3 regions of the Exiguobacterium sp. s141 genome follow, and region 3 is predicted to be linked to each of the others. Evidence: riboswitches for the same ligand, from Rfam matches in the RefSeq annotation. Region 3 holds a riboswitch; each other region holds the start of a gene.

Region 1 (10,805 bases), 430 kb from region 3:
AGACTGAAGGCGATGACGTGAATCGGCAGTTTGTACTGGCTCGCCTCGCGTAGCGTGTTCTTGATTAACAGCTTATGGTCTTCCGCGGTCAAACCGACCGTCTGTCCGGTCACGACGAGAACTTCATATTCGTCACGTAACCGTCCTAAAAACGCCTCGCTCAAGCGCGACGTGAACTGGAGCGGATAGACGATCACGATGACCCCTTTTCGTGATTCTTCTTCGTATGTCATACTGTCACCTCATTTTATTATGTCCATGTTTTTATACTAACAAAAAACATCAGCCGAGACTGATGTTTGTCAGAAAATCCGTCTAGGGTCTTAGCTCGGGTCATAGCGCAAATGAATCAGTTCCATCGGTTGGTCGTACACTTCCTCTTGAATCCGATTCAATTCGATGAACGCCTCATGGTTCAAAAAGGCGATCGCCTGCTCGTTCGAACTCTCGACGTACAGTTCGATCGGTTGAACTTTACGTTCGCGCAGATGAGACAATAAGGCCGTTCCGAGACCTTGTCGGTGATGGGTCGGATGAAGATAGAGTCGGAGCACTTCCCACGTATCCCCGCGGTCGATCGCATGATAGAACCCGATGACGTCGCCTTCGGCTTCACCGACAATGAACAACTGCTCTTTCGCCTCCTCGCTTGAACTGATGGCGCGGACGATCTCTTCTTGCTGATAAGCCCGTTCCATTACTTTTGAACGAACCTCGTCTTGTTCACTGACCGTTGCGAGCGCAATATCGCGGATGGTGGCGGCATCTTCTGGTACGGCTTCCCTGATCTTCATAACGGCATCCCCCTTTTGGCCAATCTAGTAGTATCATTCCCCATCAGCAAAAAAATATCCTGCCCGCTCATTACTTTTTGATGTCGAAATGAAGGAAGACGTTATTTTCCATTTTGACTCGGGTATAAGAGTATCAATGCCAACTTACAAAAAGGAGTGTTACTATGGAACCGAAACTACAACATGATCCAAAACTAGAGCAAGCCAACAATCCAAATCGTCAGTTTGACCAAGCAAATGCAGGTGGCCCTAAAATCACCGTCGTGACCGGGATGCTCCTCGGCGCCCTCGTCGGCGGTCTGCTCGCCTTACTTAGCACGTCGAACCGTGAGAACACGAAACAATCGTTCTCGAGCGCGAAATCGTCGGTCGGCGGTCTCGTCGATACAGTCAAACAAGACCCAGCCGGAAAGGCCTCACAAGTCATCGACCAAGTGAAATCGGCTTCTGGAATCATCCAAGAAGTTGCCACTGACGTTCAAAACGTATACGAGAAAGTCGCTGGTGAAGTCGACACGGTCAAAGAAGACGTGAACAAAGTCGTCGGCACTGCGCAAGAAGCGAAGTCAGATCTTCAATCGATCGGCGAGAAAGTCGTCGATGCGAAAGATACGGCGCTCGGGCAAGAAACTTCATCCGACACGTCATCAAGCAATAACGAATCATCGAATGACAACAAAACACAAGCCTAACAAAAAAAACGACCTTTCGCTGAGAAAGGTCGTTTTTACTGTCTTATGCGAAGCGTTTCGCGCCTTCTTCAAGCACTGCCGCTTTATCCGTTTGCTCCCATGGGAGTTCAACGTCTGTACGACCGAAGTGGCCGTAAGCTGCTGTCTGCTTGTAGATTGGACGGCGAAGGTCGAGCATCTTGATGATGCCGGCCGGACGGAGGTCGAAGTTCTCGCGAACGAGTTCGACGAGCTCAGTCTCGCTCAATTTGCCTGTGCCGAACGTGTCGACTGCGATCGATACCGGGTGGGCAACGCCAATCGCGTAAGCAAGTTGAACTTCTGCTTTGTCAGCAAGTCCCGCTGCAACGAGGTTTTTCGCTACGTAACGAGCCGCGTACGCCGCTGAACGGTCAACTTTGGTTGGGTCTTTACCTGAGAACGCGCCGCCGCCGTGGCGAGCGTAACCACCGTACGTATCGACGATGATTTTACGTCCTGTAAGGCCTGCATCCCCTTGTGGTCCACCGATGACGAAACGGCCAGTCGGGTTGATGAAGTATTTTGTATCCGCGTCGATGAGTTCAGACGGGATGACCGCGTCGATGACGTGCTCTTTCAAATCAGCTTGGATTTGTTCGAGTGTGATGTCTTCGGCGTGTTGCGTCGAGATGACGATTGTGTCGATGCGAACTGGGTTGTTCGCTTCGTCGTATTCGACCGTCACTTGTGTCTTACCATCAGGACGAAGGTAAGCGAGCGTGCCGTTCTTACGAACTTCTGCCAAACGACGTGACAATTTGTGCGCGAGTGAAATCGGGAGCGGCATGAGTTCTGGTGTCTCTTTTGTTGCGTAACCGAACATGAGACCTTGGTCACCAGCGCCGATCGCATCGATTTCTTCTTCAGTCATTTGTCCTTCACGAGCTTCAAGCGCTTGGTCGACACCTTGGGCGATGTCTACCGATTGCTCATCAATCGATGTGAGGACAGCACAAGTCTCTGCATCAAAACCATATTTTGCACGTGTGTAGCCGATCTCACGAACTGTTTCACGAACAACTTTCGGGATATCCACGTAAGTTGATGTTGTGATCTCACCTGCTACGAGCACGAGACCTGTCGTGACAGATGTCTCAGCCGCAACGCGGGCGTTTGGATCTTCAGATAAAATCGCATCCAAAATCGCATCTGAGATTTGGTCACAAATTTTATCCGGATGTCCTTCCGTGACGGACTCCGAAGTGAAAAGTCGACGGTTCAAGTTTGCCATTTCGAAAAACCTCCTATAATAAGGGTGATGTGTGGACGGTACTCGTTCCCCTTACGCGTTGCTTTGGGACGGTAATGAAAAAAACCTTTCGCCATGTTCAATGGGAAAGGTTGAATCGTTCTTCCTTACCCTCTTATCGTTCGAAGCTTGCGCTTCGCTTCAGGATAGCACCTTTTCCGAATAACAATGACAAATCGGACGGTTGCTGGGCTTCGTAGGGCCTTGTTCCCTCCACCGCTCAGAATAAGAGTATCCGTTACGAAGACCATCATATAAATGACACCCCGTTCTGTCAAGCGTATCGACTGAATTCGTAAAACTTTTCACGAACTCGCAATAGTTATGTTTGTGAAATATCAAACATTTTTTTGTCGGTTTTCGATTTTGTACTATGACCTGGTACAGAATATGTTAGAATGACAGTGTAAGAAAGCGCTTACTTTAAAGGGTAAAAAGGCTTGTTTTTGATTAGTATGTCACATATAATAAAAACGTCATACTAATAAAACGCGGAAGTATGCGGATTTCATCCACATCTATTTAGGGGAAAGGTGGGATTCAGGATGGCGACAACGCTCCTGAAAATCGAAGAATTAATTAAAGGTGCCGACATGATGCGGAACTTAACGGTTCCAGAATTGGTGGAAGAAGCCATTCGCAACGGGGAAGGCGTACTGACGAAAGACGGGGCTTTATCGGTCAGTACAGGTAAATTCACAGGACGGTCACCGAAAGACAAATTCGTCGTGCAAGATGAAGTCAGCAATCATTTAGTAGACTGGGGTCCGGTCAACCAACCGATCGCAGAAGAGAAGTTCACGGCACTGCTCAATAAAGTGCTCACGCATCTCGAGACGAAAGACAAGCTCTATTATCTCGAGGCGTCTGCCGGGGCTGACGAGCATTATACGCTTCCAGTGCGGGCCATCACAGAATACGCGTGGCACAACTTGTTCGCGAAACAGTTGTTCTTGCGCGAATGGCCGACACAAGGTGCCTTTGATCCGTTCACGGTCATCTATGCACCGAGCTATAAGGCCGATCCGGAAGTCGACGGGACGAACTCCGAAACGTTCATTCTCGTCTCATTCGCCAAACGGACCATTCTGATCGGGGGAACAGAATACGGCGGCGAAATTAAAAAATCGATTTTCTCAGTCATGAACTTCCTGTTACCGGAACAGCACGTCTTGTCGATGCATTGCTCGGCGAACGTATCGGATGCCGGCGAGACGGCTCTCTTCTTCGGGCTATCAGGTACCGGAAAGACGACGCTATCGGCCGACACAGAACGTCATTTAATCGGGGACGACGAGCATGGTTGGTCTCCTGACGGCGTCTTCAACATTGAAGGCGGTTGCTACGCGAAGACGATCAACTTGTCGCGTGAGAACGAACCTCAAATCTACGATGCTATTCGATTTGGCTCGTTGATTGAGAACGTCGTCTTGGACGAGGAACGGGCGCCAGACTACAAGAACATCTCACTCACTGAGAACACACGGGCAGCCTACCCGATTCAATTTATCGATAACGCGATGCTTCCGTCACGAGCCGGGCATCCGAACACGATCGTCTTCTTGACGGCCGACGCGTACGGCGTCCTGCCTCCAATCAGCAAATTGACGAAGGAACAGGCGATGTATCACTTCTTGTCAGGCTATACGTCGAAGCTAGCCGGCACGGAGCGCGGCGTGACGGAGCCGCAGGCGACCTTCTCGACATGTTTCGGGTCACCGTTCTTGCCGCTCGCACCGGAACGCTACGCCGACATGCTCGGCACGTTGATCGAGAAACATGACGTCGACGTCTATCTCGTCAATACCGGTTGGACCGGCGGAGCTTACGGCGAAGGATCGCGGATGAAGCTCGCCTATACACGGGCGATGGTGAACGCGGCCGTCAACGGGAAACTCCGTGACGTCGAGACGACGCGCCATGACATCTTCAACGTCGAGATTCCACGCCACATCGACGGGGTGCCAGACGACGTGCTCAACCCACGGGGCACATGGAAAGACGGGGCCCGCTACGACGCCGAGGCGGCAGCGCTCGCCCGTAAGTTCCAAGACAACTTCAAACGATTCACGAAAGCGAGTGAGGCGGTCGTCGCGGCCGGCCCAATCATCGTTTAATAAAAAATGACTAGCGCCTGGTTTAGGCGCTAGTCATTTTTTTGGTGCGACGGCTAACATCCAGTCCATCGCCTCATCGGTCGTCTTCCACTTTTCCCAAAACGGGAGTTGATGAGCGAACGGGACGATCCAAAGTTCGGCCCGCTCCCCCATCCGTTCGGCCACGGCTGTCGCATGGCGGAGCCGCACTTGCTCGTCGTCTGTCCCGTGAATCAATAACGTCGGGGCCTCCCAGTCCTTGTAGAGGGGTGAACGCTCCACGTACGCCTCACGAGCCGCTTCCGGGTCACCCCCGGTCATACGGCGGAGCATTTTCCGCATCGAGCGTTGCTCTTCGTACGTCCATTCCAAATTGGTGACACCCGCCCATGAGGTCACGGACGTGAGCGGCCGCTCCGCGGCGAGCGACAACGCCATCATGCCCCCGCGCGAGAAGCCAAGGGCATGAATGAGCGTATCCGTTCGATGGACGCGATCATAAAGAGACAAGACATCCTCTAAATCGGCCCCGCCGAAGTCTTCTTTCCCGCTCCCCCCATGGTTACCACGGTAAACAGGCGCCACGACGTGGAAGCCTTTGGCCGCGAACTGCATCAACCGAGGCAAGCGCACGTCCCCGATGCGTCCTGTTCCGCCGCGCAAATAAAACAGGACGTGCCCGTTCGGTCGCGTCGGCGTGATCGTATAGGCGACGACATCCTCACCATCGCGCGTAGCGTACCAGCCACGGTGGACCGCATAACCGGCATATGGAGGGAGGACCTCGATCCGGTCAAACCATTCGTTTTTCATGGAGCACCTTCATCGTTTCCGGGAGCACCCGGTCTTTCATCATGAAACTGTACCGGTTGTTCCGGAGCAGATTCGTTGGCAGTTCCTTCATGAGAACCGCGCCGTCGGTCTCGTCAACGGCCGGATGGTCATCGAAGCGCTCGATCTCGGCGAAGTAAATATTTTTGATGACCGTGTCCCCGCGCCCGAGCACGCGGTATTGTCCGAGATAGTGCAGCGTCTTCACGACACCGCCCGTTTCTTCATACACTTCCCGAATCGCGGCATCATCCTCATGTTCGCCGGGCTCAACTTTTCCACCCGGAAACTCGAGTCCGCGTTGCTTATGCTTCGTCAGCACCCATTGATTCTCATAGCGGGCGACGACCCAGACGTGGAGCGGCGTATCCGAAAATGGATAGTGCGCGAAGCTCAACTCGACTTTATTGTGATAGTAGTCCGTGAATGTCAACATAGTCCATCCCTTTCTTTCCCCTGTCTACTCTCACTTTACCTTGTCTTCCCCCAGTTTCAAACAAAAAAATAGGCCCGCCGGAGCGGACCTACTCAAAATTATTGGTTCAAGCGCTTTTCAAGCTCAGCTTTTTGTTCTTCGTAACCTGGTTTTCCAAGCAACGCGAACATGTTCGCTTTATACGCTTCGACGCCCGGTTGGTTGAACGGGTTCACCCCGAGAATGTATCCGCTCATCGCGCATGCCTTCTCGAAGAAGTAGAACAAGTAACCGAGGTGGTACGGCGTCATCTCTGGCAATTCGACAACGAGGTTCGGTACTTCTCCGTCCGTGTGGGCAAGGAGTGTTCCTTCAGCCGCTTTGTCGTTCACGAATTGGATCGTTTCGCCAGCGAGGAAGTTCAAGCCGTCGAGGTCTTGCGCGTCTTCTGGCACGTTCATCGCGTGACGGACGTTCGTGACACGGATGACCGTCTCGAACAAGTCACGACGACCTTCTTGGATGTATTGTCCCATCGAGTGGAGGTCGGTTGAGAAGTCGACAGCCGCCGGGAAGATCCCTTTGTTGTCTTTTCCTTCTGATTCGCCGTAAAGCTGTTTCCACCACTCCGACACGTAGTGCAGGGCCGGTTCGTAGTTGACGAGCAACTCGATCGACTTGCCTTTCGCATACAAGGCGTTACGGACGACCGCATATTGGTACGCCTCGTTCTCAGAGAGTTCTGGTGACGAATAGGCGTTTTGTGCGTCGCGTGCACCTTCCATGAGGGCGTCGATATCGATCCCTGCCGCAGCGATCGGAAGGAGTCCGACCGGTGTAAGGACCGAGAAGCGGCCGCCGACGTCATCCGGGATGACGAACGTTTCGTAGCCTTCCGCATCCGCAAGCGTCTTCAAGGCGCCACGGGCACGGTCTGTCGTCGCATAAATGCGCTCACGAGCACCGTCTTGACCGTACTTGTCTTCCATGAACTGTTTCAAGACACGGAACGCGATCGCCGGTTCTGTCGTCGTTCCCGATTTCGAGATGACGTTGACCGAGACGTCTTTGCCTTCGAGCACCTGGAGCAACTCCGTCAAATAAGTTGACGAGATGTTGTGACCGGCGAAGAAGACTTGTGGCGCGTTGCGCTCTTCTTTCGACAATACGTTGAAGAATGAATGTTGGAGCATCTCGATGGCCGCGCGTGCGCCGAGGTATGATCCACCGATCCCGACGACGACGAGGACGTCCGAGTTCTCACGGATTCGTTCCGCGGCCGCTTTGATGCGGGCAAACTCATCCGTATCGTAGTTTGTTGGGAGATCGACCCACCCAAGGAAATCGCTACCTGCCCCGCTGCGGTCATGGATGACCGAATGCATTGCTTTCACGGTTTCTTGCAATTGATCGACTTCATGTTCCCCGACGAAAGACAGGGCGTTTGAATAATCGAAACGTACAGTTGACATATCATTTCCTCCTTTAAATCGCTCCTTGATGAGCCATACATGACCCATCATAAACGGAAACGTCGGATTCGTTCAATCATTATTGCAAAATAGGCATCAAATCGCCTTATTTGCTCAACTCAAGAATCGCTGCCACGTCTTCACGTTCGAGTGTGCGGAAGCGACCGAACGCCCCGCGTTTCATCGCCGAATCCAAGATGGCGTCGAACGTCGACTCGTCGATGTCATAGTCACGGAGCGAGTTTGGCGCGCCGAGCTCATCGAAGAAGGCACGAACGGCTGCAATCGTACGCTTCGCCGTTTCCAAGTCCGTGTCAGCCGGTTCGACGTTGAACACTTCTGTGCCTAAGCGTGCGAAACGTGCTGCATTGTCTTCATCGAGTACATGTTCCATCCAGCGCGGGAACAGGATCGCGAGTCCGCCTGCATGCGGGATGTCATGGACAGCCGAGACCGCATGTTCGATGTTGTGCGATGCCCAGTCGCCCGAGGCACCCATTTGAAGCACACCGTTCAAGGCGATCGTACCTGAGAACAAGATGATGGCGCGCAAGTCGACATTTTCTAAATCGTCGACGAGTTTCGGTGCCGATTCGACGACCGCTTTCAACACGCCTTCCGTCATCCGCTCTTGAACCGGCGCATGGTTCGGGTGGAAGTACTGCTCGAAACAGTGACTCATCATGTCGACGATGCCGTAAATCGTTTGGTCTTTTGGCACTGATACCGTGTAACGTGGGTCGAGGATCGAGAACGTCGGATAGACGAGCGGGTGACCCCAGCCGTACTTCTCTTGTGTCTCCCAGTTCGTGATGACCGAACCTGAGTTCATCTCAGAACCGGTCGCCGCGAGCGTGAGCACCGTACCGAACGGGATCGCTTCCGTCGGGATGTGGTCACGGAGCACGATGTCCCAAGCGTCGCCTTCATACGGGATGGCCGCCGAGATGAGTTTCGTGCAATCGATGACCGAACCGCCGCCGACCGCGAGCAATGCATCGATGTTTTCTTCACGCGCTTGTTTGACGGCACGACGTACCGTCTCGATGCGCGGGTTCGGTTCGACGCCTGAGAAGTCGACGAAATCGATTGAGGCGTTGTTCAGTTCCGCCACGACTTCATCGTACGTGCCGTTCTTTTTGATGCTCCCGCCTCCATAGACGAGCATCACTTTCTTGGCGTCAAGCGCCTTCAACTCGCTCGCGAGTTTTTCAATCTGATGTGTCCCGAAAATAAGTTTCGTCGGGTTCTTGTATTCAAAGTTGTGCATGCTTCATCCTCCTTCGAAAATATGTAACACCTACACTATATACCCTGTTTTTTATGATTGAAAAGCAATCAGGCCTGAGCGTAGATGCGGTCGATGATCGTATGGAGCGTCACCGCCTGTTCCGCTTGCAGGTACGATGGCTCGTGCCGGCACGCCTCGAGGAACGTGCGAATCTGACTGGCGTACGGATCTTGGAGCGTCAGATGGACCGGTGATTTATCGAATAAGGCGCCATGCTCTTCCGTATGGAGTTGGAGTGGAAAGAGCGACGCCCCGCCCATCGTGCCCCGTAGTTCGACCCGCATCGTGTCCGCCGCCTCGACATTGGCCATGAAACTCGCGTCTAAAAACAAAGATGCTCCGTTGTCGAACGTGACCATCGCCCGGGCCGTGTCTTCGACCGAGAACGCCTCTGCGTCCCAATCACCCATCAGCCCGACACCAGGCCGTGTGCCGAGGTATTGACCGACGTGACCGATGACATCGACCGGCTTCGGATAATCCATCAAATACAAGGCGAGGTCGAGCATATGGACCCCGATATCGAGCAGTGCACCGCCTCCTTGCAGTTCCTTATCCGTGAACACGCCCCATCCCGGGATGCCACGACGCCGCAGGGCAAGGGCCGTCGCCGCATAGACGTGACCGAGTTCCCCGGCATCGATCATCCGTTTCAATAGTTGTGTGTCCGACCGGTGCCGGTAATGGAATCCGTAATGCAGCGTCCGCTCTGCCTTCCGGGCCGCTACTAGCATCTCGTTCGCCTCACGGACCGAGATGGCCGGCGGCTTCTCACAGAGGACGTGGCATCCTGCCTCGAGTGCGGCGATGACTTGCGCTTTGTGGAGCGCGTTCGGCGTACATACACTGACCGCATCGAGTTGTTCTGTGACGAGCATCTCTTCGACCGTCTCGTACACCCGTTCGATTCCAAACTGTTCAGCCACCGCTTCCCCGCGCTCACGGGTCCGATTCATGACGGCGACGACGTCAGCCCCTGCCGCGATGTATTGCGGGATATGGGCAGTCTTGGCAATCCCACCCGTACCGATGATTCCGATCCTCATGGTCCTCACTCCTTTTCTGTACTGTTCGTGAACGAGCGGGACATTTCCTGTACAAAAAAAGACGACCTGCACATGGCAGGTCGTCTCAATCACTTACTTCTTGAAGTTCGTGTTTTTGATCCAGTCTTCGAGCTTGTCCTTGAGGACAGTGAATCCTGGAGCTTCTTCTTGCTTGAAGTTTGAAGCTTCGTTGCGGCGTGGTGCGCCACGACGAGCTGGCTTAGCCGACTTCTCGCGTTTTGGAGCTTCTTGTGTCGCTTTCATTGAAAGCTTGATTTTCTTAGATGCTTCATCAACATCAAGAATTTTCACTTCAACTTCTTGACCGACTTGAACGTACTCGTTCACGTCTTTCACGTAGTCGTGTGAGATTTCAGAGATGTGGACAAGACCTTGAGTCTCGTCGTCGAGTGCGACGAACGCACCGAAAGGTTGGATTCCTGTTACTTTACCTTTTAAAACTTGATCTTTTTCGTATTTTGCCATTACAAACACTCCTATGCTAAATTCATCAACTTACTATAACATACTTTTTTCGATAAAGTGTACAAATTAGTAAAAAAGATTATTTGGGATTATTTTCGTGTTTCAAAGTCGACGGGTCGGGTAAATACAAATCAAGCAAGACTTCAAGTATTCCCCCCTGATTCCGCTAGGCTAACGCCTAGCCCTTTTTTTGTTCAAAAGCTTGTAAACGGTCGCTGTGCGGCCACCTCAAACACCGTCTCCCCTACCATTTCATTCAACATAATCGCGTTCCGATATACGGCCATCCCTAAATTCGTTGCCGCCGGCCCGTGCGAATGTTCCAAGTTCGTATGGGTGAACAGACTGCCGGTCAACCGTGTCTCCGTCGCGATTTGATAGCGGTTGTTGACGCGCCATAGTCGTTCCGCTT
Region 2 (10,805 bases), on a different contig from region 3:
GCGACGTTTCGATTTTCGGTCTCGTCCGCCCAAATCCGTAAGGCGATTTGTTGTGCCATCGTGCCGCTCGGGAAGAAAATCGCATCCTCCATACCCAGTTCTTGCGCCATTTTTTGCTCGAACCGCATGATGACCTCGCCCGTCCCATAGTGGTCGCTCACCTGATTCGGGTCGACCTCAGCGAACGCCTGTTGCAAGACGCCGACAGTTCGTTTCCCGTGACCGCTCAGTTGATGTGACGTCTGTTGATACGATGTCCGTAAATCCATGTCATCCCCTCCACAAGAAGCCCCCTGTCCATAGACAGGAGGCCATCAGTTAGTCGCGCATGCGGACGATTAATTTGCCGCGTACTTTTCGTGTTTGTAGCTGTTCCAAACCATCTTTTAACCGTTCGAACGGCAAGACGTCCGTGACGAGGTCGTTCAATTCACCCGCCTCGAGCAGCTTCATCATCTCTTCGGCCATATACGACAAGTTACGGATGGCCCGCTCGTTCTCACTCGCATGGGCCGCACCGAGGGCGACTTCATGAATCGACGGCGACAGCGTGAACCCTTTCATGTTCGACATGTCAGGTGGACCGGCGATATAAGCGAGCTGTCCACTGAATGCGAGCCGGTCGAGATCGGCCGTCGCCACATCGCGTCCGACCGTGTTCAAAATCAGGTCGACACCGCGACCGTCTGTCAGTTCCATGATTTTCTCCGTCACGTCCTCGACGTTGTAGTCGATGGCGACATCGGCACCGAGTGATGTGACCCAGTCAAAGTTTTCCGGCGATGCCGTCGTGAACACTTTAAGCCCAAGTTTTTTGGCGAGTTGAATCGCGTAACCACCGACTCCTCCCGCTCCGGCGTGGACGAGAATCGTCTCTTTGTCGCGCGTGTTCAACTTCTGCATGATAGCCTCATACGCTGTCATGCCGGCACAGAGGATGGCCGCAGCGGCCTCGTCGCTCACTTCCGGCGGGACGACGGCGCAAGCACGCGCATCGACGACCGCATACTCGGCGAAGCCGCCGTTGTTTCCAAGACTCGTGTGGACGGCGACACGTGAACCGGTAATGATATTGGCGATGCTCGAACCGACTTCGACGACTTCCCCGACCAGGTCGACGCCGAGAATGTGTGGATAGGACCAGTTCGGGTTGCCGTTCGTGCCGACTTTATAGTCGACCGGGTTCAAGGCGACCGCTTCGACTTTGATGAGCAGTTCGCCCGCATCTGGTGTCGGTCGCTCCACCTCACCGATGTGCAGATGTTCTAATCCAGGTTGATCAAGTAGCCAAGCCTTCATGCTCAATACGCTCCTTCCGAATACGTCAGTTCATAGGAATGCGAGTAGATTTCGACGAGGTTGCCGAACGGGTCTTCACAATACACCATCCGGTACGGTTTATCGCCCGGGTAATATTCCCGGATTGGCATCCGTTGTTTTCCGCCATGGGCGACGATTTTCTCAACGAGCCCTTCGATGTCCGGGTCTTGAACACAATAGTGGAAAATACCCGTCTTCCAAAACTCGAAATTATTCTCCGGCTTCTCATTGTTTGGGAACTCGAACAGCTCGATGCCAATCTTATCACCCGTCGACATGTGGGCAATTCTGAAGCTGCCCCAGCCCGGTCCGAATACGTCCGTGCACATGACACCGATCGGCGAGTCGTCCTCGACGACGTCCGATGGTTGCATGATGGTGTACCAGCCCATCACGTCCTCATAAAATTTAACTGCTTCGGTCACACTCGGGACCGATAGCCCGATATGTGAGAATGTACGTGGATATGTCACTGTCATCTGCTCCTTTTTGTTTGCTCAATTTGATGGATAACGATACGATACCTTCATCGAAGCAATAAAAAAAAGTACGCACATTCAAGTAACTACCCGAAAGCGAGGCGAATTGAACATGACGACCCCGTTCCCCGTCAATAAGGCGCTCGACATCATCGGCGGTAAATGGCGGCCTCAAGTGTACTGTACGCTCGAAAACGGCCCGCGCCGCTTTTCTGAGATTCAACGCGCCATCCCTGACGTCAGCCGCAAGGTGTTGACCGATCAACTGCGCGAACTCGAACAGCTCGGTATGGTCCGTCGCATCGACTATTCGACCGAGAAACAGCTTCACGTCGAATACTCGCTCACCGAGGACGCACTCAGCCTGCAACCAGCCATGAAGGCGCTCTGCTCTTGGGGCGAGACACACGACGAATAAACCCGCGCCGAATCCGGCGCGGGTTTTGTCATGCGGCGAATAGACTGATGAGGTTTCCATCCGGGTCGATGACGATGGCATAACGTTGTCCCCAAAACGCATCCCACGGTTCGCGGTGCGAGGCATAACCGTTTCCGACGATCGCTTCATAGCGCGCATCCAGCTCATCCCGACTATCGCACAAGAAGGCGAGTTCGACCCGGTGCCCCGTCGCCGGTTTCCATTCCCCATACACCGACTCCGCCACTTCGACCGTATCGAAGGCGAGCCGGACACCGCCGTCATCGATTTCGACGTGCGCTTCCCCATCCATCGCTTCCGGGATCGATAGGCCGAGCAAACGGTAAAAATCGAGCGCCCGTTTCATGTCTTCGACGACGATGCCAATCATATCTAGCTTGATTCCCATGTGATCACCTCATTTTCCAAGTTGGTGGTGCTATGATGAGTGTAGCACTACATCCTGCTCGTGAAACGAGGAAATTCAAATGACCCATCAATTCGCTGTCCTGACCCAGCCACAGGCGGAAACAATCGCCTACACATGGCACTACGAAGGCGATTATGCGTTTTACAATATGGCGGCCGACAAAGACGATTTAGCCGAATTTTTAGACGTCGAACAGCGCGGACAGTCGGTGTTCGCCATCACGTCTGACGGTGCACTCGTCGGGTTCGTGAGCGTCACGCAAACGGATGCTGAAACGGTCGATATCGGTCTCGGCATGAAGCCCGATTTGACCGGGAACGGGAGCGGACGGACGTTCGTCACATCGATTCTCGACTTCGTCAAAGCGACTTACTCATCGCATCGCATCACCTTGTCCGTCGCCGCCTTCAACGCGCGGGCGATTCGTGTCTATGAGACGTGCGGGTTCAAGCAGACCGGTTCGTTTCAACAACCGACGAACGGGAGCACGTTCAATTTTATTCAGATGGAACGTCAAGAAAGTCCTCAGAACCAACCGTTCTGAGGACTTTTCCTATGTGAGCTGTTTCTTTTGGATGTATGACAAGCCGAGCGCCGCAATCAAAATTGTGCCTTTGACGATGTCTTGTGCGTAATACGGCACGTCCCACATCGTCAGTCCGTTCAACAAAATCCCAATCAAGACGGCACCGATTAACGTACCTACGACGTTCGGTCGTCCGGTCCCGAAGACGGCGTAACCGATATAGGCGGCTGCGACAGCGTCCATGAGGAGCGGTGCTCCGGCCGATACTTGTCCGGTACCGATGCGCGACGCCAAGATGATGCCGCCGATGGCTGCGAACAGACCACTCAACACATACGCGTACAGCTTGATGCGCGTGACGGCGATGCCGGAGCGGCGGGCCGCCTCGACGTTCGAGCCGACGTAATAAAACTCGCGTCCCGTCTTCGAATACGTCAAAAATAGATGGGCTCCGGCGAAGAAGAGAATCATCAAGATGGCGACGAACGGGACAGGTCCGATTGAACCTTGGCCGATGAAGAGGAACGACGGGATAAAACGTCCCGGTGCCGTCCCTCCTTCAATCGGCATGTTGTCGTAGATTGAAAAACCTTTCGTATACGTCAATTGGACCCCGTTGATGACGTACATGATGGCGAGCGTCGCGAGCAAATCCGGTAACCGAAACTTGATTGTCACGAGCGCGTTCAACAGTCCGACGAGCACGCCGAGGGCAATCGGGACGAGCAAAGCGACGAGCAGTTCTTGACTATGTAATACGAGACTCGACGCCGCACCGATTGTCGCGAGGCTCGCCGTTGAGCCGACCGATAAGTCGAACCCGCCGACGATGAGCGAGAACGTCACTCCGAGGGCGAGCAGCGAGACGATCGATACGGACTTGATGATGTCGCTGAAGTTCGCGTACGTCAAAAACTGGTCGTTCGTCACGCCGAAGACGGCGATGAGTGCGAGAATCGCGAACAACGTCCCGTATTGACCGATGCCGCTGAAGCGTTTCGTGCGTTGTTTGATGACGAGTTGGGCCATGTTAAACCCCTCCTTTCTGTTGCCAACGGCCGCGGTCGAGCCAAAGCGTCCGGTTGGCGATCAATTCTAGTTCATGCGGTTCACTCGACGTAAAGATGACAGTCTTTCCACTTTTCGCGAGGCGGGTGACGAGTTCATAAATATCCCGTTTCGCCGTCACGTCGACGCCTTTCGTCGGTTCGTCGAGCAGATAGACGTCCCGGTCCTCGAGGAGCCATTTGCTGAGGACAACTTTTTGTTGATTCCCCCCGCTCAGCTCTCGGACCGGTTGCCCGACCTGGTCGTATTTCACACGGAGCGAGGCCAAGACGCGCGTGACTGCGTTCGCCTTCCCTTCGATCGCGAGGACGTTCCGTTCAATCGAATCGTCGAGGAAGAGTCCCTGTTTCCGGCGTTCTTCCGGTACGAGGGCGAACCCGGACCGGACCGCCTGACGCGGTTCTCGAATCTTGATTGGTTTTCCGTCCAACGTCATCTGTTGTTCAACGCCGGAGAGACCGAATAGCGCCTCGATCAACTCCGTCTTCCCGCTCCCGGTAACACCGCCGATGCCGACGACTTCGCCTTTATACGCCGTGAACGGCAAACTCGTCCCGAACGCCGGTAACGTGAGCTCTGCCTGAATCCGCATCTCGGTTTCCGGAACGGCTTTCTCTACCGCTTCTGCCATGTCAGATCCGCTCAAATACGTATGGATATCCCGTTCTGACAACGCCTGAAACGGCCCTTCATAGGCGATACGGCCATCCCGGAGGAACGTCGTCGTCGTGGTGACGCGCGACAGTTCGTCCGACCGATGCGTGATGAGAAGAATGCCGACACCTTCCTCTGCGAGCGACTGCAATAACGTGAGCAGTGACGTCGCATCTTCCGTCGACAAGGCGGCCGTCGGTTCGTCGAGCAAGAGGTAGGCCGCATCACTCGCGAGCGCCCGGGCAATCAAGACACGTTGTTTGACGCTGAGCGGGAATCGTCCGACCGGTTCGGTCACGTCAATCTCTAGTCCGACACGTTCCAAGTAGGTGGCCGCTCGCTGTTTTAGTTCACGAGGACGAATCCGTTCGACCGCCTGCCACGGCACGACGTTTTCATAAATCGGTAAATCGAGATAGAGGGCGTCATCGACTTCTTGCGACACCGTGATGATCCCACGGCGTATCGCCTCGGCCGGTGTGAATGTGACCGGTGTCTCGTCGAGCTCGATCGTCCCGGATGTGGGGATGATGGCGCCACTCAACAGCTTCACGAGCGTGCTCTTCCCGGCCCCGTTCAACCCAAGCAAGCCATGAATCTCGCCACGGCGGAGCGTGAAGCTGACGTCGTCGAGCACCGTGACATCACCATAGCGTTTCGTGACGCGTTCAAGCCGTAACATCAGTCCGTCCCTTTCATCCAGTCCGACCAGGCCGCGTCTGATGCGCCCCAGTTCGGGACGTATTGACCGAGGTCGTCCATCGTTACTTTCTCGTCCGGCAAGACGTCGCGGTCGACGAGATATGGGTCGACCGAATGAATCGACGGCGTCTCTTCACCAGCTAATTTTTGATACGCGTAACGGACTTGAATCCGTCCGATTTCAGCCGGATCGGTCGCCGCCGTCACTTTCCACGGGCTACCGTCCTCTTGCATGAGCTGCAAATCTTCATCGCTCAAATCAATCCCATAGACGGCGATCTCATCGCGTCCGGCCTGTTTGATGGCACGGCTCGCACCCTTAGCGAACTCGTCCCACATCGCGAACACGGCATCAATCTCACCTTCCGGATACTTCTTCAAAATTGCTTCCATCTGGCTCTGTGTGTCGAGCGCCGTATTGTTCGTCGCCGAACCAAACTTGGCGACTTCTGTGATACCCGGGTAACGCTTCAAGAACGCATCATAAATCGTGTGGCGACGTTCCATCGGTGTGAAGCCACCAACCCAAATCGTGACGATTTTGCCTTCACCGTCCAAATCTTCGGCGAGTGCCTTGAGTGAACGCCAAGCGAGCGAATAGTCGTCTTGGTCGATGATGGTCACGCCTTCGTTCGTCAAATCGTTGTCGAACGCGACGACTTTGATGCCTTTATCGAGCGCGCGTTGGACCGGTTCTTTCAACGCATCGGCACGGCCATGGTCGATCAAGATGACATCGACGCCTTGCGTCGTCGCCGTATCGACATAGCTCGCCATCTTCGACAGGTCGTTGTCGGCGTTGTACACTTTCACGTTGCCGCCGAACGATTCGACTTGTTCCGTCACCCCGTTGATATACTGCGACGAGAACGTCCCGATCGACATCTGCATGATCAGGGCGACATCGATATCTTTCGGAAGTGTGGCATTCGAGACCGAGACGGGTTTCGTCTCCGGTGTCTTCTCAGCCGGCTTCGATGGGGCCGCTTGTTCGTTCGTGCAACCGACGAGCGCCAAGACGAATGTGAATAGTAAAATTAATAGTTTTTTAGACATGAATTGTTCCCCCTACATGATGTGTGATGGCAGTCTCTGTCGGCTCGAACACACCCGCCTCGGTGATGAGTCCGGTGATGAGGTCCGGTGGGGTGACGTCGAACGCCGGATTGAAGACGGTGATGCCGACGGGTGCCGTCGGTTGACCACCGATATGTGTCACTTCTGACGGGTTCCGCTCCTCGATTTCAATCGTGTCATCCGCCGTCAAATCGAACGTCGAATGCGGCGCCGCGACATAGAACGGAATGCCGTAATGTTTGGCAAGGACGGCGAGCTGCAACGTCCCAATTTTATTGGCGACGTGACCCGTCCGTGTGATACGGTCAGCTCCAACGATGATGGCGTCGACTCGTTTTGACTGAATCGTCCAAGCCGCCATATTGTCGGTGATGAGCGTCACGTCGATATCGGCCCGGTCGAGTTCCCAGACAGTGAGGCGTGCCCCTTGCAGGAGCGGCCGCGTCTCACAGGCGAAGACGTTGAAAGATACGCCCTGTTCTTTTCCGACGTAAAACGGCGCGAGCGCTGTGCCGTATCGCGATGTCGCGATGGCACCGGCGTTGCAGATTGTCAACACGTTCCCCCCGGCCGGCAACACCGTCAGCGCATGCTCGCCGATGGCCCGATATGTATCGACGTCCCGGTCGTACAAAGCGATGGCGCGGCGTTTGATTTCCTCGGCAATCGCCTCAAAGTCGTCCCCGACATTTAAATCAAGGAGCGATTCGATCACGTTTTGCAGATTGACCGCCGTCGGTCTTGTCGCAATCAAGCGGCGTCCAACGAGGTCGAGTCGACGGGTGAAGTCCGGGTCGTCGACTAACCGGCCTGCCTCTTTGGCGAGGACGAACGCCCCGAAGTAAGCGATGGCCGGGGCACCACGGACTTGGAGCGTCTCGATGGCATGTTCGGCCTGTTCGAGCGTCTCGATTGTCACGTAACGCTCTTCATGTGGTAACAACGTCTGATCCAATAGGATGAGTTCGTCCGTTTGCGAATTAAAGCGGATGTTTTGGACCGTCATACGCGCACCCCCGACAAAAGCGTCACCAAGTCGTCAATCGATTCGACGCTGTGGCGTTCTTTAATGAGCGCCGTCCCGAGGGCAAGCGCGTCACGTTTTCGTTCGAGCCGCGTCGCTTCCGGCAACGTCTCGAGATCGGCGACACCGGCGAGTCCGACGGCACGGCGAATGAGTTCGCAACCGGCATAGCCGATCGTGTCGCTGAAGATTGTCCGCAACAATTCGTCGACGAAACCGTCCGTATTGAACGGCTCGACAGCGCGCTCAAAGTTGGCCCGGAACGTCTTCTCGAACGTCTCCCACACCGTCAAGACGTCCGTGAAACGTTCGAAGCGTTTGAGCGGGTCATGGAACGTCGACAGCGTCAAATGGGCGATAATTTGGCCCAAATCAAAGCCGAACGGTCCGTAAAATGCGAACTCTGGATCGATGATTTTCGTCTCTTGTTGGGTCGCGAAGATGCTGCCTGTATGTAGGTCACCGTGCAGAAGCGCCTCATGTTTCGTGACAAATCCGACTTTCAGTTTCGTCACCTCGACCTTGAGCGCCTGGTCTTGCCAAAGGCGTTCGACATCTTCTCGAAGCGCCGCCTCGATGTTGTTCGACTCCGCGTCTTTGAACGGGTCGGTGAAGATGAGCTTCTCGGTGATGTCACACAGTTCCGGGTTGTAATAGTCACGTTCAATCCGCTTCTTCGCGATCGGGCCGGCCGCATAATCCGACGTCGCGAACAGCGTCTCGCCTAAAAATTCACCGACATGACGCGCGAGTTCCGGATAGCTCTCCCCTTTCAAATAACCGGTGCGGACAATCTCATAATCAGACAGATCTTCTAAAATCGTGTAGGCGAGCGTCCGGTCGCTACCGAGGACGTCCGGGACGAAACGCGGCGCCACGTTCGCAAACTCACGGAGTGCCAACTGTTCAATCCATGCCCGTTCGAGTGTAAGCGGCCAGCTCTCACCGACGACTTTAGCGTATGGGAGCGCCTGTTTGACGATTAGGCGCTGTTCGCCTTGGCGAATCCGAAACACGAGATTCAAATTGCCGTCCCCGATTTCCTCACACTCGGCGATTCCGTCTTGCAAGTATCCTAATTGACGGACGTGCTCGACAACAGACTGTTCTGTAAATGGTTGATATGACATGATGTTTTCCCCTTCCTGTACGTTGCCCACAAAAAAAGCCCCTTTCTCCGCGAGAAAGAGGCACAGCCAAAATGGTTGTTCCTCTCATCTGTCAGACATTCGTCTGGTGGATGTAGCACCGTGCCTAATGGTCGGTTGCTGCGGCGTCATCGGGCCAATTCCCTCTGCCAACTCGCGATAAGAGTGGTTTATTCGATTCGGTGAACTTATGTGATGAATATTACGGACTCGACGTCACAATTGTCAACGTCCTTTTCTCCGTGCCACTCGTCTTTTTTTGTGCATATATGGAAACAACTTCCCAAAATATTTTTTTTGGAAAAAAAGGAATTGACGACGTGACGAATCTGTGTAAAAATTCAATTAAATTTCACAACTTCAAATCACATTCTTATCAAGAGCAGACGGAGGGACGAGCCCGATGATGTCGCAGCAACCGACCAGAGATGGCACGGTGCTAATTCTTGCAGCGAAAGCTGAGAGATAAGAGTTCATTTTTTATGATGACCTCTTGCCTCGGCATGGGGTCATTTTTTGTTTGCCTGGAAGGAGGAACCATATGAGTATCACTGCCACATATGAAATCAAACGGACGGATGCGGTCGCAAGCATTGCCGACAAAATCGCCCTCGAGCTGACCGTCGGCACATGGACCGAGCTGCGTCATTTAGAGCAAGAGCAGTTACAGGCGTACCGGGGTGAGGTCGTATCGACCACCCATACGGAGACGACGAGCCGGTTCACGATCCGCTATCCGTTACATAATGTCAGCCCTGACTTTTCATCCATCTTGACGACGACGTTCGGGAAACTATCCCTCGACGATTCTATTCGGTTAATCGATTTGACGTTGCCCGAAACGCTCGCCCCTCATTTCAAAGGCGCCAAGTTCGGCGTCGACGGGATTCGCGAGTTGCTCGGTGTCCATGACCGTCCGCTCGTCATGAGCATCTTCAAAGGCGTCATCGGGCGTGACCTCGCGTTTCTCGAGCAGCAACTCCGCGATCAGTTCGCCGGCGGCATCGATATCGTCAAAGACGACGAGATTTTATACGACAATCCGCTCACGCCGTCGCTCGAACGGGCCCGGATCGGAGCGGCCGTCATTCAAGCGCACTTTGAGGCGACCGGGAAACGTGTCCTCTACGCCATCACGCTGAGCGGCCCTGTGTTCGGTCTTCGCGATCAGGCGCTCCGGCTGATCGAGGCCGGTGCGACGGCGCTCCTATTCAACGTCTATACGTACGGTCTTGACGCACTGCGCGAACTTGCGAACGACCCAGACATCCGTGTGCCGATTTTGGCCCACCCGGCCTTTGCCGGCGCCTTGACCGGGTCCATCAGTCATTCGCTCTTACTCGGTAAACTCCCACGTCTCGCCGGGGCCGATTTGACGCTCTTCCCGTCTCCATACGGTTCGCTCGCGACACCACGGGACGAGGCGTTCGCGATTCGTGACTTGAGCGCCGAACCGCATTGGTCGAAACCAATTTTACCGGTCCCGTCAGCCGGGATTCATCCGGGGCTTGTCGCCGATATCATTCGTGATTTCGGGACGGAGGTCGTCATCAACGCCGGCGGTGGCATTCATGGTCACCCGGACGGTGCAGCCGCCGGGGCCCGTGCTTTCCGCCAAGCCATCACTCACGTCCTCGGTCACACCGCAGGACAGACGGACGAACTCGATACCGCGTTAAAGGCGTGGGCGTCACGATGACGGTCCACATCCTGTGCGACTTCGATGGGACGATCACGGCGGAAGACAATATCATCGCGTTGATGAAAGCGTTCGCCCCGCCGGCTTGGGTCGAGTTGAAAGATGCGGTCCTCGAGCAACGGATTTCAATCCGCTCCGGCGTCGGTCAACTGTTTCAACTATTGCCGAGCGAGGCCGCCCCGGCTTACCACGATTATTTGTTGGAGCGGATCACGCTCCGCCAAGGGTTCCCATCATTTTTAGAACAGGTTCGGGCGCAC
Region 3 (10,805 bases):
GATATTGAACGCCTTCGATGGTGCACTCACCGTGATGACATTGTCATCGAGCCGGTTGAGGGCGGTGTGCCGTTGTGACGGATAGGTCAAGTCGGCATGAATCTCATCCGCGACGAGGATGACGTCATGACGACGCGCCAGTTCGACGACTTGCTTCAGCTCGGACTCGGTCCATACCCGTCCGACCGGATTGTGCGGCGAGCAGAGCAAGAACAGCTTCGCCTTGCGCATCTGTGTATCGAGCGCATCAAAGTCCATCTCGTAACGACCATCGACTTGACGGAGCGGCGCGTCCAGCAGCTCCCGCTTCAACCCGGTCACAAGTTCATGGAACGGCGGATAGACGGGCGATTGGATGACGACCCCGTCCCCTTCCTCCGTCAACGCCTCGACGATATGTGTCAATCCTGGTACGACACCGTTCGAGAACAGGACGTGATCGGCATCGACCTTCAGCTTGTGACGGCGCCCATACCAGGAACTCACGGCAGCCTGCGCGTCTCTCGAGAACAGCGTATACCCGAACTCCCCGGTCGCGGCCCGTGCCGCGAGCGCCTCTGAGATGGACGGTGCCGTGCGGATATCGATGTCAGCGACCCAGAGCGGTAAGACGTCGTCCTTTAGACGGAACCAACGGTCGAGACCGTCCCATTTCACTGAATCCGTTCCCGTCCGATCAAGCGATTGATGTAAGATTGATTTCATGTTCATCCCTCCTATCTCTACTGTAACAAAAAAAGAGCGTGCGAGTCCGCAAAACGGTGGCGGATTCGGGACGCGTCAGCTATAATCGACCGAGATACTTCAAGGAGGTGAATCCGATGACCGTGACCGTCATCCGCCATAAACGCCGGAAACGGGCAGCCTTTTTCGTCACACCGGACGGGATCGAGCTGCGGATTCCGGCAAGGCTCCCGAACCGGGTCGTCGAGGCGATTTTAACAGATCATGCCGAGTGGATTGCGGAACGCATCGCGACATTACCGAAGCGTGACCTCTTGCCCGACGACAGGTTGCTCCTGTACGGGGAAACGTTGCCGCTTGTGAAACGCGATGCTGAGACCGGATTTCGCTTCGATGGGGAAAAATTCTATTGTCCGCTCGCGTGGGGCGAGTCGTCGCTACGGGAAGCGTACGAGGCTTGGCTCCGAGAGCATGCGCTCGCCCACGTCACCGAACGTGCACCCCACTACGAACGATTGCTCGGTGTGAGGGCGAAGCGGATTCGCATCGGTAACCAAAAGACGCGTTGGGGGTCGTGCAGTTCAACTGGGACGATTTCCATCAACGTCCGGCTCATGCTCGCCCCGAAAGAAGTGATGGATTACGTCATCGCCCACGAATGGACCCACCTCGTCCACTTTGACCACTCGAACGCGTTCTGGTCGACGCTCGCTTCGGTCTATCCGGATGTCACCGGCGCGATGGCCTGGTTGAGACAGCATGGCCATACGCTGCAAATCAAAAAAACCAATTGAACGTGTCCCTCGTACAGGGCACGTCCGATTGGTTTTTTTAGATGGCGGACGTGAACCGCTCGGCTGTTCCGTTCAGCGATTCGGCCGACTGTTCGATATGCACGAACCGCTCGAGCGTCTGTTCCATGATGCGCACACTCTCTTGAATATCCGTACTGGAGCGAGAGACACCGTCAACAATCGAGACGAGTTCTTTATTCATCCCGTCCGTGTTCGCGCGCACTTCGATGACGGCACGTTCGACGAGACGTGACAAGTTCCGCACCTCGGTCGCGACGACGTTGAAACCGAGACCATGTTCACCTGCTCGCGCGGCCTCGATGGCGGCGTTGAGCGACAACAGGTTCGTCTGGGCGGCGATCTCTTTGATTGTACTGGCGATCTTCGTGATCTCGGCAGCCTGCTCCTGCAAGTTAGCGAGCGTCTTTAAATTCTGATTTGAGTCCGCGTCGAGGCGTTCGATTGTCCGCTTCAACTGTTGACTCTCCTCCATGCCACGCCGGGCACGGTCGTCAAGGTTTTCTGCCATGTCACGGAACGAGCGCGCATATTCCTCGATCGTCTGTTGCCGACTCGTGATATCGGAGGCGATTTTGACGACGCCGACGACCTCGTCCTGTTCATAGATCGGCATATACGTCGCCTCGAGCCATATCGAATCACCCCGGGCGTCGATTCGCTCGATTTTGTCGGCCGAGCTGAAGCCGTCGAACAATTTGTTCCAAAACGCTTGATAGTCTGGGCTGCTGACGAAACTCGGGGCACAGAACAAATGATGGTGCATCCCGATCATTTCATCACGCTTGTATTTCATCGTCTTGGCGAACAGGTCGTTCACATCGACGACGCGTCGCTGACGGTCGAATCGAATCATCGCCACGTTGGCCTCGAGGGCACGGAGCACGTCAGGGGATGAGAGACTAGCCGTTGTTGTCAGTTCCATTCCGATTATTCCTACCTTCTTTTCTCGATTTCCTTTAGTGCTTTCTTCCTGGAATGTAGCGGAATTCTAGTGTACCTTGTGCGAAAAGTCCTGAATAGCATCGGTTTTTGAAATCGAGTCAATATCTTGAATTTGAAGTGTTTTCCAATTGTTCTCTCTGACGATGGTCATCAAAAAAAGGCCCATGCCAGGCACGGACCCTTGATTATTCCGATTCCTTGAAAATGGCTTGCAACAACGTGACTTGTGCGGCGTTAAGTTCACCGCGGCTATCCTTTGGATTGATGCCACCCATCATCTGTTCTTCGTACTAAATCCCGAAGTCGAGCGAACGCTCGGGCGCATCGTCCGGCGTATAGACGAACGTCGCTCTCACATCCGGGTCCCGCTCGATTGGAACGGGTTGGTCTTCCCATTCAACCTCATCCGTCGTTCGATCAAGCTGAGTAATCGTCTCAGCGTCGGTAATGGTGCGTATGGGTCCATAGGCACCATCCGTGTTTAACGTCTGATAGTCGATGCGAGACGGATCCAAGTCTTCCTCGCTACTGGCACAACCGCCAAGAAGCAGTCCCATACAGATGACACATCCTGACAACATGCGTTTCAACAGTGCATCCCTCCTCGATTTACGTCCAATCCATTCATTCGAACGCCTGCGGGAACAGCTGTTGGAACGTCTCCGCCCCGGCGCTCGACAGTTTGAACACTTTCCCGGTCTTCACGTCCTTCACATAGACATCGACTTTTTTCGACCGTTGCTGATAACTGACTTCGAACTGTTGACCGAGATTCCCACGCCACAGCGTCAAATACTTATAGTCTTTCGTCTCACCACTCTTCGTCGACGGGCGCGCGGTCTCGATGGCTTCGACCAACTGGTCATAAGCTTTGCCGCTCACGTTTACAGCATCAGGGTAAGGGAGCGGGACTTCCCGGTGATACGGATACTGATGGAGGTAAGCGACCGCTATCTCGTCTTGATCTGCAGAAACGGTCAAGAGAGGGCTCGTTCGATAGCGCATCGACACGGTTTTTGTTACGTTTTGTCCGTCCACGTCAATCGTGACGTCATATAGCGGATAGGCTGTCATCGGTTCCATCGTGCCACCGTTATGGATTCGACGGAAGGTTAAACTGTCAGCCCCGTTGAGCAAATCGGCATCTTGTAAAATGGAGGAGGAATAGCGAGCCTTGTCTCCACCATAAGACTGGAGCAGATGAGGCATGTTCGTGGCCTTATCTCGTCCTAATGCGATAAACACATCGGACGGTCTAAGGTTCGGCAAAAAGTGGAAAGATGGGGTAAAGTAGCCCCCTTCTTCAATCCCAATCTCGACCGTGCCACTAAATCCAGGCGAAATCCTCATAAGTGTGACCGGATACGGTTCGATGTCTTGTTCATTGTCATAGAAGGCGTCCGGCTTATGTAACGCAGCCCGTTCATTTTCGGTCGCGATATAGACGGTCGGAAGAGCAGACATTTCAGTTCCGACCTCGTCTTTCAAGTAGGCAGGTCTTTCTGCAAGCTCGACGGCCCGATACCCTTCCATCCCGTCCATCCGGTCTGATTTACAGAGCGCATAGATTGTATCCCCCTCGACATAGGTCACTTCATTAAAACTATATCCATAATAGTCATCATTCATAAGCGGGGCCCGGGTCGCATACGCCATTCCAAGCACGGAAAACGTCTCTCCATTCAGTTCGGACAGGGGTTCACCGTCTTCACATTGGTTCAATATGGCTTCGGCATCCACTACAGGCTCCTGACTGTTCATCGTAACCCGCTCGGCCTGCCAATGTTCCTCGATATGACCATAACGGACGACGTCAATATCTTCCGAGCAGCCTGCCGTCAACCACAACAGTGACAATGTCATTAGCGTTCGTTTCTTCATGTTCAAGCCACTCATTTCTTCTTCAAATCCGGGAAATAGGACAAGAACGTCTCGGCCCCTTCGCTCGTCAGTTTGTACGTCTCCTCAGTCACTCGGTCGGTCACGTAAACGTCCAGCTTCTTCGAGCGCTGTTTATATGTCACCTCAAATTCTTGACCTTTAAGCCCGTCGACGATTGTGAGGTACGGATACTCCCCTGCATCGCCCGAGCGGTTGGTCGGCTCAGCGCCGTCGATTGCTTGAATCAGGTCGTCCATCTCGTTCCCAGACGCACGCAACACGGTCGGATACGTCAAAATCGATTCGTTGTTGAACGGTTTCTCGTGTAGGTAAATCAGTGGACCGCTCACAGTCGGCATATACTGCTCGTCCGGATTGTCCTTGAGCGCCTTTTGTTCGGAAGTCGTCAACAGTTCCTTGGCACGATATGTGATGGTCACCATCTCGGTCACCGGCTTTCCTTCACGGGTATAATTGAACTCGTACAGTGGATAGGACTTGTCGGGCAACAGTTCCGATTGGAGCGGCAGGCGTTTGACTGTCAACTCCTCATATAACCGTTCTTCATTCAACGGGTCGACGATTTCATCTATCGGACTCACCGAGAAAAACAGGTCCGCGAGATTCATCAACACATATGGTTTCTGTTCTTCAGGATGATATCCGATTGCGACTTTAATCTCGTCCATATGCGCCATCGTCGGGTCGAACATCACCAACGGAAATTGGACCGGTCGATCTCCAATCGTCAATTCCATCTCGCCGTGGACGGCCGGTGTGAACGTGACGAGGGTATCAAGAAAAGGTTCGACAGCATTACTCGGATCCATTAATTCATCCGCATCGAGGAATGTTGCTTCGGCGCTCTCACCAGCAGGTTCGATGAACGGGATTCGCTGTATGTGGTTCCCTTTCTCAGTATTGACGAAGTGAGGGAACGCATCGATGACCTCGGCTTGGAAACGTTCCGAGAGCACGTCACGACAAAGCACATAATGCTCATCCCCTTTTATGTAGGTCACCGCTTTATAGGCATACTCTTCGCCGGTGTCTGTCATCGGATGGCGATTCGCAATGACCGTATCGTAAACCGTCAAGTCTCCCTTCAATTCAGTCGTCAATTTCCCGGTACAGGCCTGTAGCGTCTCACCGACCGCCTCAATCTCCTCAGGTTGTTCGAGTGAATACTTACTGACAGTCCAATGTGCGTTGACGTACGACAAGTTGACGACGTCTGGCTTTTCCTCCCTGCATCCGACCAATAACCCGGTGGATAACACAAGTAAACCGACTAACTTTTTCAAAACATCCGCCCCTTACCATCTGTTTGTACCAATTTTACCATTATATGACTTTAGGTGGGAATACGAAAAACCCGTCCACTTTCATGGACGGGATACGTGTATCAATTAGACGGCTTGATCAATCGCACGCGTCAATCGCGTCTCGACGTCACGGGCCACAGTTTGAAGCGATTCATCCTCAATCAGTTCGATCAGTTTCGTCGGCTTCGGCATCCCGACATGGGTCGCCCCGTCCTTTGTGAACACGGCAAGCTTACATGGGAGGAAATACCCGCCTTCTCGGTGCGCCGTGATGACTTTCTTCGCCTCTTTCGGATTGCATACCTCAAGGATACGATAGTCCCCCTCAATTGGCTGGCCTTTCTCTTCAAGCGTCTCACTCAAATTGAAGTCCCAGAGCACCCCGAACTCTTCTTCTTTGAGCGTCGTTTTCAGCTTCTCGACGACCGCTTCGACCGTCTGATCGGTCTTGACCGTATAATCAAACATGTGAATCCCTCCTCGATTGTAGTCTCTCTCGTCATGTACCCGAACTGAGGATCAACAAATCGTGAAAAAAGTATATGTGATTTGAAACATATTCGACGTCCATTACGTATGGATGAGAGAAAATAAAGAAGTCCAACCTTACGTAAAGGAGAAGTGGTTGCCGTGACGGTCACCGTATTCACACATACAAGCTGCAGTTCTTCCCGTAAGACGCTCGATTGGTTACGTGAACAGAATATCCCGTTCATCGAGAAGAAATTGACGGACCAAGGGATGTCGTTCAACGAGTTCAAAGACATGCTCCGCCTCACCGAGAACGGGACGACCGACCTGTTGTCCGTCCAAAAGAGTGTATACAAACAAGCGGCGGATCAACTTGACGAGATGTCGCTCCGTGAGCTGTACAGCTTCGTGGCATCGCATCCCCAGATTTTGAAGAGTCCGATCGTTGTCGATGATAATCGGATTCAAATCGGGTTCAGCGAGAAAGAGATTCGCACATTCATCCCGCGCCATGACCGCATCGCCGAATTGAAACGATTGCTCGACAACAAGTAAGAGCCCTGCCGAAGCAGAGCTCTTTTTGTTATGCCTTCTTGAGCCGGGCCGCCAAGCGGTTGCCGAATGACTGAATCGATTGGACGAGCAGAATCAAGACGAAGATGGTCACATACATGACCTCCGGCTCGAAGCGGAGATGCCCGTACTGATAGGCGATATCGCCGAGTCCACCGGCCCCGACGAGTCCGGCCATCGCGGTCGCCCCGATCAAACCGATCGTCGCGATCGTCAAACCGAGCACGATCGAGGAGCGGGCCTCCCGAATCAATACGTACCAGATGATTTTCCGGGTCGAGATGCCCATCGCCTCATACGCCTCGACGACGCCGCGGTCGACCTCGAGCAGCGCCGACTCCATGAGTCGCGCGATATACGGGGCCGTGAACACGATTAGCGGTAACAGCACGCCTTGGACGCCGATCGTCGTTCCCATGATGAAGCGGGTGAACGGGAGGATGAAGAACAAGAGGATGATGAACGGGATCGAACGGACGACGTTGATGACACTCGATAAGATGCCGTAGAAATAACGGTTGGCGAGCCGGCCGTTCGGTCGCGTCAAGACGAGCAGCGTCCCGAGCGGCAGTCCGATCAACGTCGAGATGACGAGCGCGATGCCGGTCATCGTGAGCGTCTGAATCGTCCCCGTCCAAATCAAGTCACCCCAATTTTCCCAAAACTGAAGCATGGTTCGTCACCTCCTTCACTTTCACACCGCTCGCCTCTAAGAAACGGACGGCTTGGTCGGTCTGGGCCTCATCGCCGTCCAAATGGACGAGCAGATTACCGACGAGACCACCTTTCAACTTTTTGATGCCGCCCCCGATGATGTTCGGCAGTAAGCCGAACCGTTTCGTCAATTGGGCGAGCACGGCCTGTTCACTTTGATGGCCGATGAACGACAAGTTGACGAGCGTCCCGTGCGTGCTCAATTCGTCGACGACCTCTTTTGGGACATCGAGGTTCGTTTTCAAGAATTTGCGCGTCGTCGCATGCTGCGGGTCCGAGAACACGTCGAGCACATCCCCTTCCTCGATGATCCGGCCGGCCTCGATGACGGCGACCCGGTCACAGATGCGCTCGATGACTTCCATCTCGTGTGTGATCAAGAAAATCGTCAGCCCGAGCTCGCGATTGATGTCGAGCAACAGGTCGAGAATCGACTCGGTCGTCTCCGGGTCGAGCGCGCTCGTCGCCTCGTCGCTAAGCAGGATGTCCGGTTCGTGTGCGAGGGCGCGGGCGATGGCGACACGTTGCTTCTGTCCGCCCGACAATTGCTCCGGGTAATGTTTCCGATGGTCGGTCAATCCGACGATGTCGAGATACTTTTCGACACGCTCCCGGATCATGCGCTTATCAAGCCCCTCGAGACGGAGCGGGATGGCGACGTTCTCTTCGACGGTCGCCGTCTTGAGCAGGTTGTAATGTTGGAAGATCATTCCGATTCGATGGCGGAGTTTTGAGAGCCCACGTTTGTCGAGCTTCGTGATGTCCTGTCCTTCGATCTCGACCTGGCCCGACGTCGGGCGTTCGAGCAGGTTGATCATGCGGATGAGCGTGCTCTTGCCGGCCCCGCTTCGACCGATGATGCCGAAGATTTCGCCTTTCTCGATCGTGAGCGAGACGTCATCGAGTGCGGTGACGGCACCTTTGTTCACCGTGAACGTCTTCGTGATTCCTTTAAGTGCGATCATAGGTCCTCCTTAAAACGCCGGGACGATTGAGCCGTTGAACGTCTCTTCGATGAACGTCCGGACCTCGTCCGAGTGATAGTACGATTTGAGTGTCTCGACGACTTCGTCATCCTTGTTATCGGTGCGGACGACGACGTAGTTCGGATACGGGTTGTCGACCGTGTCTTCGTGGAACAAGGCGTCCTCATTGATCGACAGGCCGGCACCCATCGCGAAGTTCGTATTGATGGCAGCGAGTGCGACTTCCGGGAGCTGGGTCGGGAGCTGCGACGCCTCGAGTTCGATGAATTCAAGGTTGAGCGGGTTCTCGGCGATATCACGTTTCGTCGCCTTGTCCGTCAATCCTTCCTTCAGCGTGATTAGTCCCGCTGTCTCATAGAGACGGAGCGCGCGTAGCTCGTTCGCCGGGTCGTTCGGGACGGCGACCTTGTCACCTTCTTTCAAGTCCTCGATGTCGGTCAATTTCTCTGAGTAGAGACCCATCGGGAAAGCGACGGTCTTGAACACGTCGTCGATTTTATAGCCTTTATCGGACTTTTGCAGTTCTAGGAATGAGAGCGTCTGATAACTGTTCACGTCGAGGCTACCCTCGGCGAGCGCCGTGTTCGGCGTATTATAGTCGTTGAACACTTTGATATCGAGTTCGAGGCCGTCTTCGGCCGCGAGTTCTTTCACTTTCTCGGCGATCTGTTGGTGCGGCCCGCCCGTGACGCCGATCGTGAGCGACTCCGTGCTGAGCGCCTCGCTCGCGTCCGATTGTCCGCATGCCGAGAGCGCGATGGCGGCGAGTAGTGATGTCCCTGCAAGTACTGTTTTCTGTTTGAAGTTCATCTGTTTTTCCTCCTCCAAAATGAAAGCCCGCTACTCATTCAGAGTGGCGGGCACGACAAGTCAAAGTCGGACACGCTCATCTCCCAGACGATATCGTCTGTTGGAATTAGCACCATGATCATTACGATCTGGTTGCCGGGTTTCACAGGGCCAGTCCCTCCACCACTCTTGATAAGCAATCGGTCTATTAAGTTGTTATCATCTTACTTTTAATTCTTTTAATTGTAAATAGAAAATTGTAAATTTTCAAAAATTATTTTCAAAAAGTCTTTATCGAGTGGTTCCGGCAACTGTTGCAGTTCGGTTTCCATCATGACGGAGTCGACCAGTACCGGGATGTCGCCCGACCCGACCCCGAGCGCCTCGAGCGTCGTCGGTGCACCGAACCGTTTCAACCAGGCCTCCAAATACGGAGCATCGGCCGAGCGACGCAACCGCTCCTGGATGATTAGGCCGAAGCCGACCTTGTCTCCATGCAAGAAAGAGTGGGTCGACTCGAAGCGGCTGAGCGCATTATGGACCGCATGGCCCACGGCGACGCGTGTCCCGGCGTCACCAAATCCACCGACGGCGCCACCGATGGCGAGCACGTGATCGACCGCGAAGCGGACGTCGTCACTATACGACTCAAAAGCGTGCTCGCTCAATTCAAGTTCGACGAGACGCCCGCACTGCTCGGCCAAGACGAGTCCGGTGTTGACGCCGGCGTCAGCTGAGCTGTCACCACTCAAATAACGGGCCTCGTAAAACTTCGCGACCGTGTCGATGACACCGGCCCGAAAGTATTCATATGGTGAGCGTGAGATGACCCGTGAGTCAACGATGACCCGTTCGATGACGACGCGGAACATGTCGTAGCGGTCGTAGCTCCCGTCCTCCTGATAGACGACGCTGAGCGGTGTGAACGCCGCACAGTTCGAGGCGAGCGTTGGAACGACGATGAGCGGGACGTTCCGTTGATAGGCGACGAGTTTGGCCGTATCGACGAGCTTGCCGCCTCCGACGGCGATTAACACGTCGGCGTCCAACGGTTTGAGCCGTTTGACTTCCGAGTCCGTGCACTCCCCGCTGAACCTTGTTGCCGGATAGTCCGCGATGGCCGGAAAGATGGCTCGGACGACGTCATACCCGTTCTGACCGTGCAGGACGTGGGCACGTCGGCCGTCGACTAAGTCATCAAGACGGTCGAGCGCGTCATCGGCGTGGTCATATTCAAGGACGGCCTGACGAATCATGCGCGCACCTCCTCATAGGCGGCAAACAACCGCTCGATTCGTTCGACGGCCTCGTCAATCTTCGGTTCCGGTGAGACGAGACCGAAGCGGACGTATCCGTTCCCTTCCGAACCGAAGAAATAGCCCGGGGTGACGGCGACTCCTGCCTCGTACAATAACTTACGCGAGAACGATTTGGCATCGCCCTCGGGCACTTTCGCCCAGACGAAGAACGAACCCTCCGGCGGTTCGACGGCCCAGCCGGCCCGGTTCAACCCGTCGATCAGGCGATCACGCCGTGCCTCGTACAGTCGTGCCAAGTCATCGCGAATGGTACGGGGCGCCTCGAGCGCAGCGACAGCCGCCGCCTGGATGGCCGAGAACACGCTG

What was found. A riboswitch is a leader RNA that binds a small molecule or an ion and turns the genes downstream of it on or off. The one in region 3 is predicted to bind S-adenosylmethionine.
Region 1: linked by a shared signal. The riboswitch ahead of metK (methionine adenosyltransferase) and the one ahead of KNP74_RS00545 (MetQ/NlpA family ABC transporter substrate-binding protein) in region 3 are both predicted to bind S-adenosylmethionine.
Region 2: linked by a shared signal. The riboswitch ahead of mtnK (S-methyl-5-thioribose kinase) and the one ahead of KNP74_RS00545 (MetQ/NlpA family ABC transporter substrate-binding protein) in region 3 are both predicted to bind S-adenosylmethionine.

The regions. Positions count from the first base shown of each region.
Region 1 covers NZ_JACSLJ010000001.1:520,048-530,852, forward strand. Annotated here, with positions in the region: gene KNP74_RS02680 (alpha/beta fold hydrolase) at 1-233, opposite strand, end outside; gene KNP74_RS02685 (GNAT family N-acetyltransferase) at 324-794, opposite strand; gene KNP74_RS02690 (hypothetical protein) at 959-1,486, shown strand; gene metK (methionine adenosyltransferase) at 1,530-2,738, opposite strand; SAM riboswitch class I at 2,869-2,988, opposite strand; gene pckA (phosphoenolpyruvate carboxykinase (ATP)) at 3,302-4,873, shown strand; gene KNP74_RS02705 (alpha/beta hydrolase family protein) at 4,907-5,665, opposite strand; gene ytkD (RNA deprotection pyrophosphohydrolase) at 5,646-6,119, opposite strand; gene KNP74_RS02715 (glucose-6-phosphate isomerase) at 6,218-7,570, opposite strand; gene KNP74_RS02720 (iron-containing alcohol dehydrogenase) at 7,677-8,840, opposite strand; gene KNP74_RS02725 (Gfo/Idh/MocA family protein) at 8,909-9,907, opposite strand; gene yugI (S1 domain-containing post-transcriptional regulator GSP13) at 10,001-10,393, opposite strand; gene KNP74_RS02735 (lysine N(6)-hydroxylase/L-ornithine N(5)-oxygenase family protein) at 10,588-10,805, opposite strand, start outside.
Region 2 covers NZ_JACSLJ010000006.1:12,837-23,641, forward strand. Annotated here, with positions in the region: gene KNP74_RS12080 (threonine aldolase family protein) at 1-269, opposite strand, end outside; gene KNP74_RS12085 (zinc-binding dehydrogenase) at 319-1,299, opposite strand; gene KNP74_RS12090 (lactoylglutathione lyase family protein) at 1,302-1,793, opposite strand; gene KNP74_RS12095 (winged helix-turn-helix transcriptional regulator) at 1,912-2,217, shown strand; gene KNP74_RS12100 (VOC family protein) at 2,246-2,626, opposite strand; gene KNP74_RS12105 (GNAT family N-acetyltransferase) at 2,706-3,191, shown strand; gene KNP74_RS12110 (ABC transporter permease) at 3,201-4,202, opposite strand; gene KNP74_RS12115 (sugar ABC transporter ATP-binding protein) at 4,204-5,577, opposite strand; gene KNP74_RS12120 (sugar ABC transporter substrate-binding protein) at 5,577-6,653, opposite strand; gene mtnA (S-methyl-5-thioribose-1-phosphate isomerase) at 6,646-7,680, opposite strand; gene mtnK (S-methyl-5-thioribose kinase) at 7,677-8,828, opposite strand; SAM riboswitch class I at 8,910-9,012, opposite strand; SAM riboswitch class I at 9,217-9,318, shown strand; gene KNP74_RS12135 (2,3-diketo-5-methylthiopentyl-1-phosphate enolase) at 9,388-10,545, shown strand; gene KNP74_RS12140 (2-hydroxy-3-keto-5-methylthiopentenyl-1-phosphate phosphatase) at 10,542-10,805, shown strand, end outside.
Region 3 covers NZ_JACSLJ010000001.1:92,758-103,562, forward strand. Annotated here, with positions in the region: gene KNP74_RS00495 (MalY/PatB family protein) at 1-705, opposite strand, end outside; gene KNP74_RS00500 (M48 family metallopeptidase) at 822-1,478, shown strand; gene KNP74_RS00505 (methyl-accepting chemotaxis protein) at 1,516-2,421, opposite strand; gene KNP74_RS00510 (hypothetical protein) at 2,732-3,031, opposite strand; gene KNP74_RS00515 (hypothetical protein) at 3,066-4,322, opposite strand; gene KNP74_RS00520 (hypothetical protein) at 4,334-5,626, opposite strand; gene KNP74_RS00525 (DUF302 domain-containing protein) at 5,732-6,115, opposite strand; gene KNP74_RS00530 (Spx/MgsR family RNA polymerase-binding regulatory protein) at 6,278-6,673, shown strand; gene KNP74_RS00535 (methionine ABC transporter permease) at 6,702-7,364, opposite strand; gene KNP74_RS00540 (methionine ABC transporter ATP-binding protein) at 7,336-8,370, opposite strand; gene KNP74_RS00545 (MetQ/NlpA family ABC transporter substrate-binding protein) at 8,380-9,201, opposite strand; SAM riboswitch class I at 9,275-9,379, opposite strand; gene KNP74_RS00550 (iron-containing alcohol dehydrogenase family protein) at 9,420-10,436, opposite strand; gene KNP74_RS00555 (aminotransferase class I/II-fold pyridoxal phosphate-dependent enzyme) at 10,433-10,805, opposite strand, start outside.